Regions from separate parts of the Neobacillus sp. SM06 genome, predicted to be linked through region 3. Evidence: predicted binding sites of a transcription regulator. Region 3 holds the regulator's gene; each other region holds the start of a gene.
What was found. Region 3 encodes Rex, which represses fermentation and respiration genes when NADH is low (regulators of the CRP and FNR family bind a similar motif). Its sites were predicted from a motif close to TTGTGAAATATTTCACAA; they were not measured.
Positions count from the first base shown of each region.

Region 1 (8,046 bases), on a different contig from region 3:
GGTGTGGAACGCTATATCCATCTACACAACCACTACTTACCACACCAGTCATTGGATAACCATACACCAGCTGCTGTGTATAACCGGGATGTTGTACTGTTATCCACATGTGAATAACAGTAGCGGTGTTCGTCAAGAAAGTTGTCTTATATTTATATCTAAACTTAAAAAATCCTACCGCGCTTCGCTTGCTGCCCTCTTCATAAAAGATTCGTTCTAACGAACCAATCTTTTATGAAGAGGATGAAATTTTACCAACATTTCAGCGCTTTGGGGTGATCTTGGGTGTAGGAGGAAACCATTTCTCCCACGCCTTCGCTTATACTATGTCCTCCACCTGTGGACAATATCTAATTGGCGCTATTCCCCTCAATTTCCATACAGGAAGAGGAGATCAAGACCCTTGTATTATAGAAATATCTAAGTAATTTAATCTTGTATACACCTTAATTTTTCAAAAAAACTGTCTTGACTTCTTGTAGCACCATAATTCGACGCGTTTGGCCTGGAATTCTACGCGTCTCCCGATTGATTCGACGCATTTGACCCGGAATTCGACGTGGTTGCCGGTTAATTCAACGTGGTTGACCTGGAATTCGACGCATTTCCCGATTAATTCGACGCATTTGTCGAATAATTCAATCCGACACCTTTACCAGGACAAAAAATGGCCCAGCAGATAACTAGGCCATTCTATTATTCAATACAGAGCGCTAAACTCTTTTGGTTTGCAATTCCTGTTTTTGATCAACCCGTCCCTCTCTATCCCAGCTATTTTTTCTGCAACAGGTCATACAAGGTCAAAGCAACAATCTTAGTTGCTTTTATTAAATCTTCTATTCTGACATTTTCATCGGCACGATGTCCATTTGCTTCTGCCAATGTTCGCGGGCCTGCTCCAAATAACACTACCGGGATTCCAGCTTCATAGAAATGCCGCGCATCGGTATAAAGCGGCGAACCGCTGACAGGAAGTTCTTCTCCGCCCATCAGTTCTCGCCAATTGGTCTTAACCGCTTGGATTAAAGGGGAATCGACAGAAATAGGACCAAAACTCTTCGCTAACAAAACCTGAGTTACTTCCGGATCAACTCCTGGAAAATTTTTCAGCGTTTCTGTAACAATCTCTCGGATTTCCGACTCTGCTGCTGCAGGATCTTCCTCTGGAATTAAACGCCGATCCAACCGGATTGCTGCTGTATCCGGAACAACATTCGTATTGATTCCTCCGGAAATTAAGCCCACTACTAAACTAGGAGACTCGATCCCGGGAACAGCCGATTTTATTTTTGAAAATCCTTTCCTGTACTCATACAATGCGCTTAAAACACCGTTCATCGCTTCAAGGGCATCATGCCCAAACTGCGGTTCTGCCGCATGAGCAGATTTCCCCTTTAACTTAACTTCTAAATGCAGACAGCCATTGTGGGCATTGACGAGGGAATACGTGAATCCCGGGCAAATTGCCATATCCGGGTGAATCAGCTTTTTTTCAAGCAGCCATTTCGGGCCAATTTCCCCGCCTGATTCTTCATCAAAAGTAAACGCCAAAGAGACTTTTCCGCTTAAATGATCTTTGACTTCTCTTAATGCAAGGGTAGCAAAAGTAAAGGAAGCAATATCCGATTTTGAAACAGCGGCACCACGGCCGTACATTTTTCCATCGACAATCTGACCGCCATACGGATCCTGCATCCACCCTTTGCCGGGAGGGACAACATCCCCATGCGAGTTAAGGGTAATTTCCAGACCATCATTGCCAAATGATTGAAAACCAATAACATTTGCGGTTTTCGTCATGCCAACGGCTTTTACTTTTTCCTCTTCAACTTGATGGATGAAAACATTTTCAAATTTGAATTCTTCAAGCCTTCTATATAGATGTTCCGCAATTCTTTGACAATCTCCAGGTGGGTTATCAGAAGGAATCCCAACAAGCTGATTTAAAAAATCGATTAAGTTTTCTTGCTGGTCATCAATGAATTGAAGGATTTGCAGTTTCTCTAAAGATAAGGTCTTTGTATTCATACTGATCTCCTGTCACAATTATAGAAAGTAATTTTAACACGATCTGGCATACGATTAACCATAGTCATTTATGAAAAAATAATTTGTATTAATAATATCACTTTTCAGAAAAATGGCAATCCCTTGCTTATTTGAAGAATAGCTGCAATTTGTGTAAAAAATCGAACTCATCTATTGATCTATGACATTTTTGTGGAATCTTTGTTTTCTGATTTTTTGGCGATCGATCGGTGGTATAATGAGCTTAAAGAACATGTGAAATACTGAGCAATATTAAAGGAGATCGATGAGATGCCACAATACAGCTGGTTGGAAGCGATTGAAGTAACCGATGAAATGCTTCAGCAAACGGATACCCGATTGCCGGTCATTTGGATCAGTGCTTTGGACTGTACCGGGTGCAAGGAAGCGTTCACTCGTTCGTTTGAACCATCCACCTTGGATACGATGCTGAACTTTATTTCACTTGAATACAGCGAACTTCTTTCTGCGGCAGGCGGATACCAAGTGGAAGAACACAAGGAAACCATTTTAGAAAAATATAAGGGCCAATACGTTCTTGCGGTCGAAGGAGGAATTCCGGGGAGCGATGAATTTCTGATGATCGCTGGGAAATCGGTCAGAGAAGAAATTATCCATGCAGCAAAGCATGCAAAGGCAGTCATTGCTTTCGGGAGTTGTTCTGCATGGGGAGGCATTTCAGCAGCTGGGCTCAACCCTACCCATTCAGCTGACATTCGCTCGATTGTTCCCGAGGATGTGCCTGTTGCCCTTGTCCCCGGCTGCCCGCCGATTCCGGAAGTAATTATCGGTACCTTGCTGCACGTCCATTTCCACGGGGAGCTGCCAGAACTCGACAAGAAGCTTCGTCCAAAAAAATTCTATCAAACAACCGTCCATTTGACCTGCCACCGGAAACCCTTCTTTGATCAAAAATTGTTTGCCGAGTCATATGACGATGAAGGGGCGAGAAAGGGCTATTGTTTATTTAAATTAGGATGCAAAGGTCCAACAGCCTTTAATTCGTGTGAAGCACTTGGCTTGGATCGCTGCATCTCAGCTGGGTTCACCTGTATCGGCTGCTCTGAAAAGGGATTCTGGGACAAAGGATCCTTTACCGGAAAAAAGAAAAAATAAAGAAAACTCGCCGATTGGCGAGCCTTTAGCGAAGACAGAGGCGTAGTTGCCCTTATGCGTTCAGAATTTATGGATATAAATTCTGATTAGCTAATAAAGCAAGCACCTCAACTTGAAAGATTCCAAGAATGAGGTGCTTTTTTGATTTAATTTCTAAATAAAAATGGATTTCAAGGTACGAAGGTTCCCTCTATTTTGTATAGAGAAAGGTTGCTATTTCCTTTAAGTTTTTGCACTCTCATTCTACCATTCTATTTTTGTTATGCCCGTACCACAAGACCATCAACTATATAGTTAACAATCATTTCGATTTCATCTTCATCCCGCCCATTTATCTCTTGGTCTAAAAGAAATTTGAATACGAAAAATCCTACCATCGTGGTAATGATTAACCTTAATGCGGTTTCCGAGCCATTCTTTATACGATCGTCTTTTTGCCCTAATTTACCGAACAAATTTTTAAAGTCTTCATTTAAACTTCTAAGGTTTACTAAGAAATACGGTTCCCAGATTTCTTTCCGGAGAGTCAATTCGTGTAAAAGTATTTTGACAAGCGGTGAATACTTTTTGACCATATCATACCTTTCTTTTATAAATGTTGAAATAAAATCTTTAAGATTCTTGTACCGGTTGTCAAATCGTTCTGTTTCATTCATTCCATTGCCATGAATGGTTGTTAATTTTGAAATTGTTTTTTCCATTATCGATTGGAGTAAATCCTTTTTTGTTCGGTAATATCGAAAGATCGTCCCTTCAGCAACCCCGGCATTTATGGCAATTTCTTTCGTAGAAGAATCAAAAAATCCTTTCGTTGAAAAAATTAGGACGGCTGCTTCTATAATTCTTTTCTGTTTTTCCGTAAGGTGTTCATCTTTGAATAAATCTTCAACCATCTCTGAAATTGACATGATTTTTTTCCTTTCTCCCTAATAACCAACACCACTTGTTGCAATCTGATTTTTATATTGAAGCAACCTTTGAGCTTATAAATTTGCTTTTAGGGAATTTAAATGATAACGCAATAGTTCTTCCTTTTTTTGGGGATCCAGTTCATTATAAGGAACATCCTTTATAAACAAAACATTGCTGAGAAGAATTCCCCCAATATGCTGGGCAAACAATCCGGCATCCGCTTTTATATTCTGCCGATCAAAATGGAGCTGGACGCCTTTTTTTAACCCGTTGAAAATAAAGGAGGGAAAGTTTAATTCTTCTGATAAGTTTCCTACAAGACTTTCAGAAAGAAGCATTTTAATCATTTTTTGGTTTTTCGATAATATTTCAAGCCGGTTGTCCAATACTTTCAAAAAGAAAGAATCTGTATCTTCTTCGGCAAATTTAAGAATCTTTGTTTGAAACTGATTTTCCAATACCTTTTTAATCACTGTTTCAAATAAATTTTGTTTAGTGGAGAATTTCCGATACAATGTTACTTCGGCAACATCCGCTTCCCGTGCAATCTCCTGAGTGGTTGCCTGTAGGAAGCCCTTCTTCATAAACACGTTCATAGCGGCCTCAATAATTTGATCTGTTTTATTTCGCAAACTTCTTTCACTCCTCTGCTGCTTGTAATTTGCCCTTCTTTACTTTAACAAACCGATCAAAGATGATTAATATCGCAGGCATTACAATGATCGTACTAAGGAGGGCAAAGAACACATTCAATAATGTCATCATACCAAAATTGCTCAAAATGACGAAATCGGAAACAAGTAAGGCACTGAACCCGCCGATCACAGATAATCCAGAGGCAAAAACCGCTCGGCCAATCTTTTTATTCGCAATGATGATTGCTTCCATACTTGCAAAACCTTTCTTTCGTTCTTCATAAAACCTTTCCATTATTAAAATGGTAAATTCCGTCCCGATTCCGATAATTAAAGCACCCAGGGTTGCCGTAAGAGGGGTATAAGCAATGCCGAACAAATACATGATTCCCCCCGACCAGCCGACAATAAAAAGAATGGGAAGTAAAGGGATGAATGCTTTTAGTGGATGACGGTAAATGGCAAGCAAACCGAGAAACACAAGTCCAACTCCGATTAGAGTCATTTTATGCCTTCCTGTCGTTAAGGAAGAAACCATTTCAACATCAAGGACGGATTTTCCAGTAACTGTAGTGGTCAGTCCAGCCAATTGATTTTTTCCAACATAGGATTCCAAGTAACCGATAAAGCGTTTTAGATTCTTTGCTTCTAAGTGTTTAATCCCTACCGTGATGACTCCTTCGGTTTGTTCTTTATTTACAAATAGTTTCAATTGATCCTCTGGCATACGATTTATGACTGATTTTGGATTCTCTGGCACTTTCCCTCCATTTGCTTTTTTCAAGAGTGTGGTAATGGATTGGGAATTCACCACGACATCAGGAAACTTTTTTTGCAAAGTCTCCGTCATGTCATCTGTCCATTTTAATATATTGTTATCAAGTACATGCTCTGCGCTATACATAATCGATACTTGATCGGTAGTTCCCAAAATCTCTCTCAATTTATGAATATCTTTTAACTCCGGTGTATTTTGTGGCATAAAAGTCTCTACATCTGTCTCGACGCCTGTGTTTATATCTCCCCAAATACCAAGTCCTGCAGTAATCAATGCAAGGAAGATGACAACCCATTTAAAAGAAATGACGGTTCGTGTTATTTTTTCAAGTAATCTTTCAACTTTTGAAGTTCCCTGAACTTTTGGGTTTTTACCATTTTTTTTCGTAAAAAAATGGTCTCTTGTGAATAAGACTGGGATCAAAATAAACAGGCCGACAAAAAAACTGATCACAATCCCAATCGTCAGCATTTTCCCAAAATCCTGAATCATTGGCACAGGTGATGTGTACAATGCAATAAAACCAAGTCCAGTTGCACTAATTGCTGTTAAAACAGCTGGAACCATATTTTTGACTGTGCTGTTTAAACTTGATACACTTTTTTGTTCTTTTTTATTTTTCATTAAGCCTGTTCCCTTCTTTCCATTTCTTCATTGTAACGACTTTGGAATTGGATAGCATAGTCGATACCAAGCCCAATTAGGATTGGAAAAACGGCCATTGAAACCATTGTCATTGGAATGCTTAACCACCCCATTAGACCAATTGTGCCAATGACAGCAAGCAAAATGACCAGGAGCGGAAGGAGTCTCCACCTAACTTTAAATACGATCGTGAGCACAATGATCATAAAAATTATGGATAGTCCTATCATTTTTTTCATACTTGTTTTCATAGATGTCCGAATGGAATCATCCAGCACCGGTTTCCCTGATACCATTGTGTTGATTGATTGAAGCTTATTTTCATTTAAATAGTGTTTGATCTCACCAGCGACTTCACTTTTTGTCGAATCCTCCACGTTTCCTTTAAATTTCACGATAAAGAGCATGTTCTCTTTCCCTACGATGACATTACTAAATAAATCTCGTAAATTACCATTATCATCATAAATCATTTTATCCAATGTCCTTTGGGTCTTTGGAAGTCCTGGCGACATATTGTCGGAATACGTCAGCATGGTTTCTAAATTATTGCTTATTGTGATTAACTGGTTTCCCATTTCAGAAAGACCATTCGCTAATTTTTTCAGATCATTTGTTTGCGCAATTTTTTTCTCGTTTAATTCTTGCAAAGAAGACTTTTGGCTATTAAGGCCTTGCTGCATACCGCTTAAACCGGAAATGGTATTGTCAGAAATGGCCGTTAGTTTTGCCCCTTTTTCTGAGGATATGATCATTTGTTTTGACAATTCTTCAAGCTGAATAGTCCCTTGACTTAATTGCTGCAGTTGTTTTTGCCGCTCCGGATTTGCAGCAAGCGATTTCTCTAACTGGTAACTCACGCTTTTCATCCTTACTGCTGCTTCATACAATTGATTTCCCATTTTTGAATAGCCATCTGTTAGCTGTAATGTGCCATTTGATAATTTTTTCTGCCCTTCAATCATTTTGCCAATTCCATCATTAAGATTTGCCATGTTTTGTTCCAGATTATTGCTGGCAGATTGTGGGGTCATATTTTGGTTAAGTTTGGTACTAATTTCATTAAGGTTGCTGCTCATCTTGCTTAAACCTGCTGTTACTTCCTTTAAACCCTCTGCATACTTTTCTGCCTGGTTGATCGATAGTTGATGAATCATTGTGTTGGGGCTGACAATAGAAAAGATCTCATCGTATGAATCCAGCTTTTTTTCCAAGCCTTCCATATTTTGAATGGACTGAATTGTCAGCAGATCTTTCGGATTTTTTGCCTGATACAGGACAATGATTGACTCGCCGCCAAATTTCTTTTCCAATGCCATATTATTTTGAAAAGGTTTCGTATCTTTCTCAATCAAAGTCTCATTCCCAGTCGCCAATTTAATACTGGCTGCCCCTGCAGCAAAAAGCAAAATCACAACCATTGTTAAAAGAATCAGTTTCATCGGATTCTTTCTAATGAATTCAGACATTTGTGTGAATATCTTCATGTGTTCCTCCTTTAATTTTGTTAGTACTAACATACATAAAAGATTTAAAAAGTTTGTTAGTGATAACTTACATTTAATATAATTGTTTTTCATACTACTGTCAATCTCCAGTATTTTGAACAGTAAAAAAACAATGGTATCGAAACCGCATACCATTGTTTATACGTAAGAATTTTCAAACTCTTTAAATACTGAACATCTTATATTCCGGATTGTAATTTTTTATAACCAAAATGTTTTATAGTGAATGCAGCAATGATACCGAAAATTGCAAAAGCCAGAATACTTGAAATAACGGTCCCCATTCCTGCATCCCATGGTAATTTTACTTTTCCTTGTGCAGCGTTAAGCGGAATAACAATAACCCAAACAGCAACTCCCCAAAAAACTCCAATAATAAATGTTCCCCAATGCTGAACCGCTC
Region 1 is NZ_JBNWEO010000014.1:100,762-108,807, forward strand. Features, by position in the region: one part of gene ACQYAD_RS09050 (IS3 family transposase) at 1-117, shown strand, start outside; gene ACQYAD_RS09055 (ArgE/DapE family deacylase) at 772-2,028, opposite strand; gene ACQYAD_RS09060 (hydrogenase small subunit) at 2,320-3,165, shown strand; gene ACQYAD_RS09065 (TetR/AcrR family transcriptional regulator) at 3,426-4,073, opposite strand; gene ACQYAD_RS09070 (TetR/AcrR family transcriptional regulator) at 4,149-4,709, opposite strand; gene ACQYAD_RS09075 (efflux RND transporter permease subunit) at 4,717-6,114, opposite strand; gene ACQYAD_RS09080 (MMPL family transporter) at 6,114-7,622, opposite strand; gene ACQYAD_RS09085 (hypothetical protein) at 7,823-8,046, opposite strand, start outside.
Region 1: a site for Rex is predicted at 2,282-2,299, ahead of ACQYAD_RS09060 (hydrogenase small subunit). Genes of this name have one in related genera too.

Region 2 (8,046 bases), on a different contig from region 3:
GGTAACGGCTGACGAGTGTGGCAATTTCAATACGGGCCATCTCACGTCCTTCTGTTACTCCGATAGAGTTAGCTGCTAATTCTATAAGACGTATTGCTTTTGGTCTTTGGGGGGATTTGAGCCCCTCAACCTCTCGATAAAGGGTTAAAACTTCATCGGGTTGTTTCTCGTGAAGATCACTTGGAAATGGGGTACATTCTAGTACAGCCATGGCCATTTTTCCGAAGGATGGAAATACTTGAGTGAACTCAGGGAAATAGCGATCTAGCCAGCGAATCATCATGTTTTTGACAGTGCCTAATTCCTCTGTCAACTTGCCTCGGAAGGTTGAGCCAACACGAAGTTCGGCCTCCATCTCTTTAAGTATCCGTGGATAACTAAAGCGTCCGTCCTTTACAAGACGAGCGATCACCAGCGCATCTTTGCGGTCATGCTTGGTTGGCAGATTGTCGTCCAACTCTTTTGATCGTTTGACGTGCATAGGATTCGTCATGACTAAGGGAATGCCTCGTTCCTCAAGGAAGTAGGCTAAATTGAGCCAGTAATGTCCTGTAGGTTCAATCCCTACAATGACTTCTGTTTTTTCATGTTCTTTCATCGCACTCAAAATACGTTGATAGAAAAACTCGAAACCGTTAAAAGACTGCGAAACTGCAAATGACTTTTGGAGCACTCGGCCGCGGTCATCTACAAAGCAAGCGTAATGTGTACGCTTAGCAATGTCGATTCCGACAACAAGTGTTTTCTCGGTAACTTGATTTATTTTTTGATTTTGTTTAAAATCCATTATGGAGTCCTCCTTGGTTAACAAATTAGGGGTTAATTCGTCGAGATTTGACACCCCGCATCATACCAAGAGGGCTCTTTTTGTTCAAGTCCCCGAAAATCCTTCTAACAGGAATGCTCCTTTTGCAAAATTGAAACCTTTAACGGTGGTAGGGAATGATTCCAGGCGGTTTTTGTCGAATCGAAATAGGCTCCGTTTTTCCGGCGCTGCCTGTTAGTTCATCAAACGTTTGATGAACTTTTTTTCAACAAAACCAGATGAATTTCGATGATGTTTGCGAGGTATGCAGTATGGGAACTTAGTAAAATGTGAATTCCTCTCTATGTTAATTTCAACGGGTAGAGGGGGCAAAATGGTGTACATTTTTCCATAAAAAAAGCCCTCGGGGGTTCGAGGACTTGTGTTTTAGGCGGCTTTGCTGCTGGCGGCTTTTCGTTCCCGGGTTTCGGGGAAGGTGGCGACCATGAAAATGTAGAGGCTTGATGCGGCGATGAAGAAGATCATGGCCGGGGTGTAGCCTGCTGCGCCCAGGAGATAGCTCCAGATAATGGTTGCGATCGTTTGGCCGGCATAGGCAAGTGCCCAGAAGAGGCCGAACAGGATCGTCAACTTTTGCGGTGTCATCCCTTTTAGTTCGTGCGGGAGGTTCAGGAAGATTGGGTATTGAATGTACATGGCAAAGCCGGATATGGCGATCAGGATATAGGAAAGCAGCGGCTGTTTATTGGCAAAAACCAGGGCGAGCGCAAAGGTTCCGACCATGACGATGCCTGAAGCCATAAGTGTTGGTTTGCGCGGTACGCCTTTGTTGCCGATTGCGATTCCGGCAAAGGTTCCAACGATGCCGAATCCTGAGATTAAAAGGTTTGTGACTGAGCCATTTAATAAGGTATATTGATCGAAAATCGCTTTAAAGCTGACAAGTGATAAGACGTAGAGCGTTAGGAATGATGCAAAGGCCAAGCCGTAACGCCATAGGAATCCATCTTTAAGGGCGTCTTTATATCCGTAGGTTTCGGTTCGGTTGCTGTTTGCTTCTTTTGTTTCAAAATTGTCCGCTTTCCAAAGCCAGCCGATGAAAAACAAGAGTGTTAAGGAGGCAAAGGCGGTTAAGGTTAAGCGCCAGTTTGCCACCATTTGGTTTGCGAAAAGTGTAAAAAGAATTGCGACGATGAAAGCTCCTGCGTTATAGGCAACGGTATTGGCTGCATTGATGCGCAATTTGACTTTTGAGTTTGTAATATAGTGGGCGACAACTGGATTCATGTAGACAATGACCATTGATCCCCCTACTGCCATGACCATTCGAGCCGCTGTATAGGCCCAATAATTTGGAAGATAGATGGCGACAAGACCCATCATGAGAAGGCCAATCGCAGTTCCAGCGGCTTTTTTTGGTCCTAATTTCATCAGGATGACCGCAGCTAAGATATTGGCAAATACCCGGGCAGTTGTAATCGAATAGTTGACCAATTGTGAAATAAGGGGATCAACTGACCCGCCGAAAAAGGTTTTTGTGATTTGCGGTGTGAGCGAGGAACCAGCAACCCAGTTCATCGCAAAGGTTACATATGCCAGCCACAGCACGGCCATCATAAAATACCCTTTTTTTGTCTGATTCATTGTTTCCATGGTGTCACCTTCTGTTTATAATTTGCCATTATGACTTAAGGTCATTTTTAAATAACAGGCTGCATTGTTTCTTTTAATACAGCGACAGATCGGTCAAATTGCTCTTTTTCTTTTTCATTTAAGTCGATTTCAATGACTTCGCGGATGCCGTTTCGGTTGATGATGGCTGGAACGCCGATATACACATCTTCGTGTCCGTATTGTCCATCTAAATAAGAAGAAACCGTTAAAATGCTATTTTCATTGTTTAAAATTGCTTTTGTGATCCGGACGAGGGACATTCCAATTCCATAGAATGTTGCTCCTTTGCGCTCAATGATGTGATAAGCGGCATCGCGGACATTGATGAAAATATCTTCAAGGCTTTCCTTTTTCAGTTCATTTTTTTCTGCTAAAAGGGATTCAAGCTGCTCAACGCCAATCGATGCTTTGCTCCAGACAGGAAGTTCGGTATCTCCGTGCTCACCAATAATGTAGGCATGTACATTTCGTGTATCGACGTTGAAGTACTTACCCAGTCCAAAGCGGAGGCGCGCTGAGTCAAGTACCGTTCCAGAACCAATGACCCGTTCTTTTGGCAGTCCTGATTCTTTCCAGGTTACATAGGTTAAAATGTCAACCGGATTGGTTGCGACAAGGAAAATTCCGTTAAATCCGTTTGCCATAATGTTTTTAACAATGTCTTTAAAGATTTTTGTGTTTTTTTCCACTAACTGTAGCCGTGTTTCGCCAGGCTTTTGTGCCAATCCTGCAGTAATGACAATCAAGTCGGCCGTTTCACAGTCCTGATACGTTCCGCTCCAAACTTTAATCGGCGATGGAGCAAACGGCATTCCGTGGTTTAGGTCCATTGCTTCGCCTTCAGCCTTTGCTTCATTTACATCAATAAGTACCAGTTCTTCTGCTACACCTTGGTTGATCATGGAGTAAGCGTAGCTGCAGCCGACTGCACCCGTTCCAACTAATACAACCCGATTGACTTTTCCGTAATTCATGATGACATTCTCCTCTCAAATAACCATTTTTTCATGTATTTCATACGTAAACAGTTATTACTGTTACTGTGTTGATATTGAAAGTATAGCACCAAGAATGTGAATATTTTCACATAATTTGTGACTAAAATTTGAATATCCACTTAAACCGTTTTCTTTGTGAAGGGTTTGTGAACGGAAAAGAGGATGGTAAATTACGATATCAATTCGGATCGTAGTACAAAAGGCAATACCCGCTTAAGGGCATTGCCTTTGTCACTCGCCATATGCAAGCTGTTAGATACTCAAAATCTCCCGGATGTCTTCTTCGGTGAGCCTTGAGAGCGCCTGGTCGCCAGGCTGGATCAGTGTTTCGATCAGTTCCCGTTTGTTTTGTTGCAATTCGTAGATTTTTTCTTCAATCGTTCCTTGGGCAATCATGCGAATCACTTGGACGACATTTTTCTGACCCATGCGGTGGGCGCGTCCTGCCGCCTGTTCTTCAACAGCCGGATTCCACCAAAGATCATACAAGATGACCGTGTCGGCTCCGGTTAAATTCAAACCGGTATTGCCTGCTTTTAACGATAAAAGAAAAACAGTTGCTTCCCCTTGATTGAATTGATCCACCATTTGAACCCGTTCTTTTGACGGGGTCTGACCGTCCAGGTAAAAGAAACTTAGGCCAGCATCCGCCAAGGCCAAACGGATGATCGAAAGCATGCTGGTGAATTGTGAGAAAATCAGCAAGCGGCGCCCGTTTTCCACAGCATTCCCAACGATCTCCATTAATTGCTCCAGCTTCCCCGAGTCTCCTTGGTAATTTTCCAAAAACAATGAAGGGTGACAGCATAATTGCCGCAAGCGTGTTAAACCAGCTAAAATTTTGATCCGGCTTTTTTGGAATCCTTCTCCTTGCAGCGATTCTTTTGTTTCCGCTTGGATTCTTTCCAAATAAGCAAGGTATAATGCTTTTTGCTCTTTCGAAAGCTCGGAATAATCGACTGTTTCAATTTTATCCGGCAATTCCTTCAGTACATCCTTTTTCACCCGCCGCAGCAAAAATGGCCGTATCATTTTTGCAATCTTTTCCGGCTCCAGCTGGCGGAAAACTTTTTGGCTTGGGAAAAAGTCCGGCATGATTGTTTGAAAAATCGACCACAGCTCATCCACCGAATTTTCAATCGGTGTGCCGCTCAAAGCAAAGCACGTTTCGGTTTGAATGTCTCTTACCGCCTTCGCGGCCTTTGTTGCATAATTTTTAATCGTTTGCGCCTCATCCAAAATCATTGTATGAAATGCGTGCTTCGCATAATGCTCAATGTCCTGCCTTAAAGTAGGATAGGAGGTAATCCAAACATCCGGTACGGCAGCTTGCTGCAGCATGTCCATTCTTTCTTGCGGTGCGCCCGCCACTACCTCCACACTTAATGATGGGGCAAACTTTTGAAATTCATTTTTCCAGTTATAGATCAGCGATGCTGGCGCCACGATTAACGCTGGCTTCACTTGCTTCGTTCTTTCTTTTTCCGATAAAAGAAACGCAATGCTTTGCAGCGTTTTACCAAGCCCCATATCATCTGCTAAAATCCCCCCAAACTGGTAAAATTTCAGCATGCTTAACCATTGGAAACCATAATTCTGGTAGTCTCTTAGCTCGGCATGAAGCGATTCAGGCACCTCGAATTCGAGTTCTTCCGGGTTTTTGATCCGGTTCAACAGGCGACGGAACTGCTTTCCATATTTGACATTGCCTTGATTTTGACCAGCCAGCTCTTCCAACTGCATCCCTCGATATAATGGGAGCTTGAGGGAATCTTTTTTCAAGTGTGATGGTTTAAGATGAAATTCAGCCATTATGTTTTGAATCGTTTGGAATTCCTCTGTTTCCAACGATACGAACGCACCATTCGGCAGGCGATAAAACTTTTTCTTCTCCACCGCGTTTTGCAAAATGTTTTGGATATCTTCTTCGCCAATTCCATCCATTGTAAAACTTATATCCAACCAGTTGCCCGATGAATCAACATCAACAGTCGTAACGGGTGCGTGCTCTTTTGGAAAAATAACCGATTTTACCCGATTCGTTAAGTAAATCTCTGCCTTGTCCTCCAGCTGCGGGAGTGTTTCAAATAGGAAATCAAACATTCCTTCTTCCTCGTTAACATAGAGCAGTTCTCCGTTGAATTTTAGATCAGCCGACTCCATTAGATCCATAATCGCCTGTTCTTTTTCAGCATCACGCACGATAATCGTGCTTTTTCCGTTGTTTTCATTGGAAGGCTCAAACGGATCGATTTTGTTCTCACCGTAATGGTATTCTAGCGAGACATGAAGCAAACCATCCACATGATCCACAAATACCTTTGCTTCTAAAGGAAACTTCATGATTTGGTTTGAAATGGAGCTGGCAATCTTTAAATTTCCTACCGTATTGATCTTCGGTGCCACATGCGTAAGAAAGGGCTCAATTTGGTTCTGATCAATTGGCAACAGCGGATTATTCGTTTTGGCCACTAATTGGGTTACTTCTTTAATGATGGCTTGCTGCTTGATGGTAAGTTTGTTGAAAACATTGTCCTTAAGGACATATCCATAATGCTCTAAATAATCAAGAAAGAGAAATTCGGATAAATCGAGTTGAAATCCAGCTTGTTTTCCTTTATCAAGTTGAAGTGCTAAAGGTAATTCGCTATCCCTTAGCTCGATTTGATCAAACGCATTATCGCGATTTTCAAACCGAACATTTCCTTTTTCTAGCAATCGCAACACTTCGTCGGCAATCATTGGCGAAAGAATCAGATAGCGCTCATCGGTCGACGAAGCATAATAGAAATGGGAAGATTGCAATTCCTGATAAATTTCTTCCTGCTTCAATGCATTTTGCAGCAATTGAATGATTTCTTCGTCTTCCTCGATAAATTTGTGCTCCGTCGGATCATACGTAAAATTTTTCGTAAAAACGTACTGGTTTTGCGCTTGAATAGTTTTTAAAAACTCTTTTATTTTTTTCACCACATACGGGCGTTTTAAGCCAACTTTCATTTCAATGGAAATCATCGGCTTCCCGGTATAATATGGTTTGGTGATCTTACAAATCCATTCCACCAGCAGTGGTTCTTTCGGTCGATTGGGCGCTGAATCCACCGTTTCTTGCCGGGAAAGGGCAAAACTTTGGATAAACTGCTCTGTCAGTTGTTTGACATATTGATTTTGCCTTTCTTGTTGCTGCTTTATTAGTTCCCGCTGCCTTTCTTTCATCAATTCCCGTTGCCGTTCTTGATCCCTTTCCTGTTGCCGAACATACATTGAATAAGTCTCGGAATCTTCCGAATTACTTGACTCACTATCCAGGATTTCAAGGAGCACGGCCGTAATATGTTTGCATGGATGCCAATATTGATCAAACGCCGGACAATTGCAATCCCCCTCGATCCCATCTTCATTAATTCGAACCTCAACCTTATAGGTCTTGGATCCCTTTACTTTTGCATGCCAAATTCCCCTCGAAAAATCAAAAAACAAATCTCGTACACGACCCTGTCTAAAATAAGAATTGCCGCGGCGATAAATTGCATCCGTAACCAAATCCTTAATCGTTCTCTCCGTTAATAAGTTTCCCACTTCTTACCCTCCATTGGAAACACGGGGATGGTTCGTGCGTTTCCGGCTCTTCACTCTTTTTTCCATAATTAAATAGAAACACAGTTCAAAGGAGGATTCAACTCCCATTTTGTTCTGTTCATAGTATAATTATTTCCAATCTTTGTAGACTTAATCAAGTTGTCTTGTTTAAAATCAGTACAACGATCCAATAAAGGATCCCTGCCCAAAGCAGCAAAATGATTGCTCCTGCAACCCAATTTTTCTTTTTCACTTTTTCAGACTTTTCCACTTTTTCCCGACAGTCCTCCAGGATCTCTTTCGGAATTAATTTTAATACGAGCATGATTCCGAGTGGCAAAAGTATCAGATCATCCAAATAGCCAAGCACTGGAATAAAATCCGGGATTAAATCAATCGGGCTGAAAGCATATGCCACAATCATGACCGCCAGTATTTTAACATATAACGGCGTCGCCGGATGTTTATATGCCTCTACTAAAACAAAAAGATCCTGCTTGAGCTTTCTTGCTTTTGATTTTAAATTAGCGAATGTTTTTCCCATACCGTTCCTCCGCAAAAATAGTTTGTTTTCTATTAGTATAAGTTTTTTTAAAAGAATTTGAAGCCAAATAACGGCAGAAAAAAACTGGACGATTTCTTTACGTCCAGCTCAAAAGAAAGTTCCCTATTTATTCTCGATGTTCAAATGTTTTGCAAGCTGTTTCTCCGACATTTGCTGCTTTTTCGCCGTGGAGGCCGATGATATAGATGGAATCCGCAACACATTGGTCCCCGTGTGCCCAGTATTTGCAGTTTTCAACATCACATTTTACTTCCAATTTCACGAAGTGCCACCTCCCTCATGAATGTTGTTGTACCACTGGTTTGCGCACTCCCTCCTTTCGAAAGGTTGTTTAGTTTCATACCCTTTTTCAGGAGAAAATAAGCAATTTTTAAATGGAAATCGAACGCCTTCTCCTTCTTTTTGAAAAAAAGATTTCCAAGTTTTCTACAATATAATCGGGAAAGATTTTTACCCTTCCAACA
Region 2 is NZ_JBNWEO010000009.1:147,812-155,857, reverse strand. Features, by position in the region: gene ACQYAD_RS03225 (IS110 family transposase) at 1-787, opposite strand, end outside; gene ACQYAD_RS03220 (MFS transporter) at 1,193-2,419, opposite strand; gene ACQYAD_RS03215 (L-lactate dehydrogenase) at 2,467-3,414, opposite strand; gene ACQYAD_RS03210 (SNF2 helicase associated domain-containing protein) at 3,691-7,017, opposite strand; gene ACQYAD_RS03205 (YkvA family protein) at 7,172-7,561, opposite strand; gene ACQYAD_RS03200 (DUF1540 domain-containing protein) at 7,689-7,844, opposite strand; gene ACQYAD_RS03195 (HAD-IIA family hydrolase) at 7,953-8,046, opposite strand, start outside.
Region 2: a site for Rex is predicted at 3,512-3,529, ahead of ACQYAD_RS03215 (L-lactate dehydrogenase). Genes of this name have one in related genera too.

Region 3 (8,046 bases):
TAAAAGTATGTTTATCGACAATCGATTTTATACCAATTTTTTTCGCGAAAACGCTTCTATTTGAAAGAACGGCTATTAAAAGAGTAGAATGGTTTATAGTGCAGAAATATTTCGTTACCTTTGGAGGAGACTCGCATTTTGAAAAGAGACGATTGGACAATCTTAATTGTATACATTGCCATGCAATTTTCCAGTTTCGCCGGCATTCCGCTCACCGCATTTATTCTTAAGCAGCTTGGTCAAAATCAAAGGCTGGCTGTTCCCTATTGGCTGATTATTAGTTTTAGCATTGGCCTTGCCATCACCTTGTTTATTTTGCGAAAAGAAATGCGCGGCACGCGTGATAACCGTTCGGGAAGCTCGCTAAGTGTCTCGATCATCTGGGCCATTTTCGGCGTTTTTCTTGCTCTTTTCGCTCAATCGCTGGCAGCGAACATTGAGCGGCTGATCGGCGTGCCGATGGGGTCTGAAAACACACAGCAAATTTTAAAAATCATTGACACCTTACCATTAACGATACTTGTAAGCTCGATTTTCGGACCGATTCTTGAAGAAATCGTTTTTCGGAAAATCCTGTTTGGAACCCTATACAAACGATTTAACTTCTTTGTTTCCGCGCTTGCAAGTTCTGTTATCTTTGCGCTCGCACATATGGAGCCGCAGCATGTCCTGCTGTATTCATCGATGGGCTTTACCTTTGCCTATCTGTATATCCGGACAAAGCATATCCTTGTGCCCATCTTCGCCCATGTCGCCATGAATACACTTGTGGTTATCATTCAATCGGCTTTCCGGAATGATCTTGAAAAATTGATTCAAGATGCCGGGTTTGTGCAAAATTTTATCGGAGGATTTTTATGAGACAGTCACCGCTCTTTTCAGGCTTCGTTTATCTGTTGTTAGGAGCCTTGTTTACCTACTTCGCCATCCAGGATGTCCAGCAAAACGGCTGGGGCTTTTTTGCCTACCTGCTCGTCATTCTTGCGACATTTGATCTTGGTTCGGGGCTCAAAATTATCTTGTTTTCTTTTGCAAAAAATAAAGGGAAAAAATAGGCCTTTTCATCCTAAAATGAAAAGGCCCGTACGTTTAAGGGTGCCCGTGACTGGTACGAAAGCATGAGAGCAAATTTCTTTTTCTCATTTGAGGCTTCGTTTTGTTTTTATTTTTACCGACGACTCCGAATCCTGGCTAAAGCTGCGTGCGAGAGTACTCGACCTGACCGATTGTACAGCCTGATCCAATCTGGATCGTATTGCCTCTCACGACCTCAGCTTTCGTATTTTCAAGATAGATGTCATCCCCTTCGATCACCTTGGCCAAAAGTACACCTTCGTTTTTGATAAATGGAAGCAGCAAAGGCAGCATTTCTGTTGAAGGTGATCAGATCTCCCCGTTCATTCGATGCCATCTACATTCATCTCTATACTAGTTTTACCTTTAATTCTTCCATCAGATTTAATAGAGGCAGCTGTGTAACAACTTTTGCCCCTTTTTCAAAATAAACCCCTTCCGCATTCACAAGCAGCAGGCATGTTGAAATGCCTAGTTTCCGAAGGATCACTAATTCACAGTTTTTTTGTTTCAATAATGGCGAATGGTCTTTTAAAAGATCGAGAACCATTTTACCTTCTTCCTGATGAATGTCACCCGACTGGAGGAGTGTTTCCAGAATAACGATTTCAACGATTCGCGCTATGTCAAACTGCTGGCCACGGTTATCATTTTCTAAATAAAAATCAAGCACCGATTTTGAAACAATGTTACGTTTTATCAATTCGTCTTTTGATAACTGCAAATCAGTCAAATTGGGAGAGAACATATCTGCCAGTTCTTCTAGCGACAGATGTTCCTTCATTGTTTGAATTTTATTGATCCGCTCAAGTATTTTTTCTTTGGGGAAAAAGGTTTCTTGACCGGTAAAAGTGGATTTCCTGATAAACCAGTCCTCCGGAATCAGATCTTTCCTTTTCCACCGGTATAACTGTCCATAGGAAATACCCGTTAAGTCCAAAAGATCCTTTTTAGAAATTAATTCATCACTCATAGCAAAAACCCCTTTCGAATAAAAACGTAACATAACACTGTTGCGTTTTAAAGGTTTTAAAGAAAACTCGCCGATTGGCGAGCCTTTGGCGAAGACAGAGGCGTAGTTGCCCTTATGCTAATCAGAATTTATGTATATAAATTCTGATTAGCAAAAAAAGATCCTTTCACCTTCCGTGGCGAAAAGATCTTCTGATCGTTACATTTCTTCTTCAATGTTCTCGTTCGGATAATGCTTTAAAAAATAGACAAGCGACTGCAATTCCACTGCCAAGTCGATGTGGTGAATCCGGATCGAAGGCGGAACATTTAATCTTGCTGGCGTGAAATTTAAAATTCCTTTGATATTGGCTTTGACCAATTTATCGGTTATGGTTTGCGCCACGGGCGCGGGAACCGTTAAAATGGCCACCTGGATATCCTCAGCCTTCAATTGCTCCTCCAGCTCATCCATAGGAAAAACCGGAACATCTCCAATCTTGGTACCAATTTTATTCGGATCGACATCGAAGGCATACTCAATTTTCGTATTATTATTTTTTAAAAAATTATAATTTAAAAAAGCAGTGCCCAGATTCCCTACTCCGATCAAAGCCACTTTTGTCAATTCATCCTGATCAAGCGTTTTTCGGAAAAAGGACAGCAAATAGTTCACATTGTAGCCATAGCCTTTTTTTCCTAACGCGCCAAAATAGGAAAAATCGCGGCGAATTGTAGCCGAATCTACTTTCACGGCTTCACTTAATTCCGCTGAGGAAACTCTTTGCTTCCCCGAAGAATGAAGATGATTTAAAAATCGGTAATACAAAGGCAGCCGTTTTGCCGTTGCCTGCGGGATTTTCATCGATTCATTGTTCATAAATTCCTTACACCCCCATCAATCTTAAATTTGTTCGGTTCGTTTGAAATCACCATTCTTGCCGCCGGTTTTTTCCACAAGATAAGTGGCGCCAATAATCATTCCTTTGTCAACCGCTTTGCACATGTCGTACACGGTCAACGCACATGCAGATGCGGCTGTTAGCGCTTCCATTTCTACACCTGTATTCCCTTTCGTTTTAACCGCTGCCTTTATATTTAATGTATATTGATCTGGCTGACCTTTTTCCCAAGAAAAAGAAATATTGATGCCGGTTAACGCAATCGGGTGGCACATCGGTATAATTTCCGATGTTTTTTTTGCAGCCATGATCGCCGCAACTTGGGCAACTGCTAACACATCGCCCTTTTTCATCTCATTATGAGTAATTTTTTCGTAAATTTCTTTATTTACGGTAATGCTGGAGTGGGCCAGTGCCGTCCTCGTTGTTTCAGGCTTGTCGCTAACGTCCACCATTTTTGCTCTGCCTTCTTCATTGAAATGTGTAAATTCTGCCATTATTACATTCCTCCAGTTAAATCATACACTATTTTTCACTGTATGTGTGAAACTTTGCACGAATAATCTTAAATTAATTGATTTTGTACCGCTAAAAAGCCGGGCTATCGACTTTATCCCGCAGTAACGTTCAGTAAAATCCACACTCACTTTATTGCTGACAATCAAGGAATACGGTACACTAATTTTAGTAATTGAGGTGAAAAAAATGCTACTGCTACAAGTCAATCAACTTTCAAAATACTATGGGGCTGACCTAATTTTATCGAATATAAAACTGGAATTACAAACTCGTGACCGCGTTGCGCTCGTGGGCCGCAATGGAGCTGGGAAATCCACATTATTAAAAATGATTGCCGGACAGATTTCACATGACAGTGGTGAAGTCATCAAGCCGAAAGACGTAACGATCGGCTATTTGGCGCAAAATACCGGTTTGGAGTCCAAATTATCGATAGGGGAAGAAATGCTGACAGTGTTTGCAGACCTGCAAACGATGGAAAAATCATTGAGAAACTTAGAGGAAAGCATGGCCGATCCTCTCATCCATGAAAATCAAGACCGGTATGAAAGAATTCTGAAAGAATATGACCAGCTGCAAATCAATTTTAAGGAGCTTGGCGGCTATCAGTACGAAGCCGATATCCGCTCGGTGCTGCACGGGTTAAATTTTCCCAATGATTCCTTGATGATTTCCAGTTTAAGCGGCGGCCAAAAAACCCGTCTGGCATTAGGAAAACTGCTGCTCACAAAGCCAGATATCTTAATATTGGACGAGCCGACAAACCATTTGGACATTGAAACCCTCTCTTGGCTTGAGCAATATTTGCAAAACTATGATGGGGCCATTTTAATTGTTTCCCATGACCGCTATTTTCTCGATAAAGTCGTCAATACCGTTTATGAAGTTTCCCGCCGCCAAATCAGAAAATACCTTGGAAACTACAGTACCTATTTGGAACAAAAAGCGGCCAATTACGAACGGGAAATGAAGCTGTATGAAAAACAGCAACAGGAAATTGCCGATTTGCAAGATTTTATTCAACGGAATTTGACAAGGGCCTCAACAACCAAACGGGCGCAAAGTAGACGCAAAAAATTGGATAAAATGGAAATCATCGACCGCCCTTTAGGGGATGAGAAGTCCGCTTCCTTCGCTTTTGAGATTGAGCGGCAAAGCGGCAATGATGTTTTAAAGGTAGAAAACTTGACGATTGGTTACGGTGAAAAAATTGCCGGAAATCTCACCTTTCAAGTAAGCCGCGGCGAAAGCATTGCCTTAGTCGGGCCGAATGGGATTGGTAAATCAACACTTTTAAAAACGATTATAAAAAAGCTGCCATCCCTTTCCGGTTCCGTACAGTACGGTTCAAACGTCACCATCGGTTATTATGATCAGGAACAAGCCGAGCTGACGTCCAATAAACAAGTCCTCAACGAACTCTGGGATGATTTCCCGTTAAAGCCGGAAAAAGAAATCAGGACCGTGCTCGGGAATTTCTTGTTCTCCGGAGACGATGTATTAAAAATCGTCTCCACACTTAGCGGCGGCGAAAAGGCGCGTCTGGCTCTTGCCAAACTAATGCTGGAAAAAGCGAACGTTCTTATTTTAGATGAGCCAACGAACCATCTTGACCTTGACAGCAAAGAAGTTCTCGAAAATGCCCTTATCGATTATCCGGGAACCATTTTATTTGTTTCCCACGACCGTTACTTTATCAATCGAATCGCAACCAAAGTGCTTGAATTACATGCGGATGGCTGCAGCGAGTACCTTGGCGACTATGATTATTATGTGGAAAAGAAAAATGAAATCGAAGAGCTGAAAGCCCTTGAAAAAACAGCTTCAGCCACAAAAACGGCCGCCCTCGCCACTTCGGAAAAAACAAGTTATCAACAGGACAAAGAAAGCAAAAAAGTAGAACGCCAACGGAAAAGGCGATTAGAAGAAATTGAAGTAAAAATCGAACAGTTGGAAGCACAAATCAACAGTTTTGAACAGCAGTTGTGTGAACCAGAGATTTTTCAAGACCATGAGAAGGTTTTGGAAATAACGGCGCAAAACGACAAAGCCAAAGCCGAACTAGAAATGTTACTGGAAGAATGGACAGAGCTTGCCGAATAAAAACGCGGCGACGAGCCACTCAACACGAACAGCTACCGATAGCAAACGGAAAGCGGGATACTAAATCCCGCTTTTCCACATTTTTATCCACAATTACAATCTTAATTCAGTAACCTTTTTGTCATTTTTCCACATTATCCACAAAAAACGATTTACTTATCCACATTATACACAGTTATTATTGGTTATTCACAATAAGGAATTCTTTTTTCGAATTGAAGTTTCACTTTATCCACAAAAAAAAGTCCCTCCCGGTGTGCAATCGATCGGCAAACATCCGTCCATTGCCCCGTAGAGAGACTTTATTAACTGTTTTCATGATTGTATTTATCAATTTCGAGTCCAGGATTGGCATTTAACGCTAAATCAGCCCGCTTTCCTTTCGCAAACATCACACTGCCAGCTGCCGCAATCATCGCGGCATTGTCCGTGCAAAGCGATAATGGCGGGATTACCAACTCTACGGATGGCATTGCCGAAAAGGCGTCTGTCAACGCCGCTCTTAATCCTTTATTTGCCGCAACACCGCCAGCCAGCAAAACTTGTTTGACATTGTATTCTTCGGCTGCTTTTACCGTTTTTTTCACCAGTACGTCAATGACACTTGCCTGAAAGCTTGCAGCCAAATCTTCCGGTTTCATTTTCTCACCGCGCTGCTCTGCATTATGAACGGTGTTGATCACAGCTGATTTTAACCCGCTAAAACTAAAATCATATGAATTTTCTTCAAGCCATGCTCTCGGCAGGTCAATTGCCGGTTTGCCTTCTTGGGCGAGCCGGTCAATATGCGGGCCCCCGGATAAGGCATATTCAACGTTCTCGCGACTTTATCATACGCTTCACCGGCCGCATCATCTCGCGTTTCCCCGATGACGTCAAAATGGCCGTGTTCTTTCATATAAACAAGCTCAGTGTGCCCGCCTGAGACAACTAGTGCCAACAGCGGAAACTCCATTTCTTTTACAAGTCGATTGGCATAAATATGCCCGGCGATATGGTGTACAGGCACGAGCGGAATACGATGTGCAAATGCTAAAGCCTTTGCCGCATTCACCCCAATTAGAAGTGCTCCCACCAGTCCGGGGCCTTCAGTAACAGCAATCGCATCCAGCTCAGGAAACGTAATGTTTGCTCTTTTTAAAGCTTCCTCAAGAACCATGGTAATTTGCTCAACGTGATGACGCGATGCAATTTCCGGCACAACCCCGCCAAACCGCTTATGACTTTCAATTTGCGATGCAACGACGTTTGCGACGATTTCCCGGCCATTTTTGATAATCGCTGCGGCTGTTTCATCACAACTCGTTTCCAGTCCCAAAATCCATTGATCTGTTTTCATAATCTCACCCACATTACTAATGCATCTTCTTGATTATCCGTATAATAGTTTCTACGGATCGCACCATCTTTAAATCCCAATTTTCGATAAAGGGACTGTGCAATAAAATTGGACACCCGGACTTCAAGCGTCATCGTCTTCGCGCCCCTATCCCTGGCAAGGTTCATCAAATTTCTCATCAAGGTTTCACCAAGCTTTTTTCCTCGATGCTCCGGAAGGATCGCTACATTGGTTACATGCGCCTCATCCGCCACAATCCAAACACCACAATACCCAATAAGCCTTTTGTGTTGCTCAATTACAATATAAACGGCAAACTTATTATGATGCATTTCATTGTAAAAAGCTTCCCGACTCCACGGGGTGGTAAAAGAGGCCTGCTCAATTTCCACAACCTGGTCAATATCTTCTTCCCGCATAAACCGAAAAACAATTGTTTCTTCCATTATTTCATGTTCCTATTCTGTTTATTTTTGCGCCTTTGCTTCCAGCCATTTTGCCTCGGCTTCAGCTAATCGTATATAATTGGGAACAAACGTATGTATGTCCTCGCCATGCTTGTTTTTTCCTAAAAACGCCAACTCCGAAGGTCTTGGATTATGCTCTGTCATTTCCGCAAAAACAGACTTGCTGCCAAGAACGTCTTCGATTGTTTTCCGATGCATCTCCACATCGCTTCCGACAAATAAAATTTGCTGGGGGATGCTTTTTAATTCTTCAACCCAGTTGGCCAGCAGAAGAATTTGATCGTTCCTTGCTGTTTTGACCAAATGGTTTTCATAGCGATAAAGTCCTGTATACACTTGCCCTCTTCTTGCATCAAAAAGAGGCGATACAGAGCCGTTAAAATACCGGCCAGTTCCCGCAGCAAGAATTTCCAAGCTTGAAACACCAACAAGCGGTATGTTCAAGGACCATGCCAGCGTCTTTGCGATCGTTACGCCGATTCTTACACCTGTATACGACCCTGGCCCCTTTGCCACAACAATTTTTGTCAAATCCTTTGGTTCTTTTTCACATTCGTTCATAAGTGTTTGGATCGCCGGCATAATCCGAATCGAATGGTTTTTTTTCAAATTGGTTATATATTCGCCAAGCACTTTGTCTTCTTCGACAAGCGCTACTCCTAACGGGTTGTTCGACGTGTCGATCGCTAAT
Region 3 is NZ_JBNWEO010000017.1:312,333-320,378, reverse strand. Features, by position in the region: gene ACQYAD_RS15040 (CPBP family intramembrane glutamic endopeptidase) at 139-861, shown strand; gene ACQYAD_RS15035 (YdiK family protein) at 858-1,055, shown strand; partial or broken gene ACQYAD_RS15030 (cytoplasmic protein) at 1,192-1,317, opposite strand; gene ACQYAD_RS15025 (YhbD family protein) at 1,424-2,047, opposite strand; gene ACQYAD_RS15020 (redox-sensing transcriptional repressor Rex) at 2,246-2,905, opposite strand; gene moaC (cyclic pyranopterin monophosphate synthase MoaC) at 2,930-3,424, opposite strand; gene ACQYAD_RS15010 (ABC-F family ATP-binding cassette domain-containing protein) at 3,633-5,549, shown strand; partial or broken gene tsaD (tRNA (adenosine(37)-N6)-threonylcarbamoyltransferase complex transferase subunit TsaD) at 5,855-6,888, opposite strand; gene rimI (ribosomal protein S18-alanine N-acetyltransferase) at 6,885-7,334, opposite strand; gene tsaB (tRNA (adenosine(37)-N6)-threonylcarbamoyltransferase complex dimerization subunit type 1 TsaB) at 7,356-8,046, opposite strand, start outside.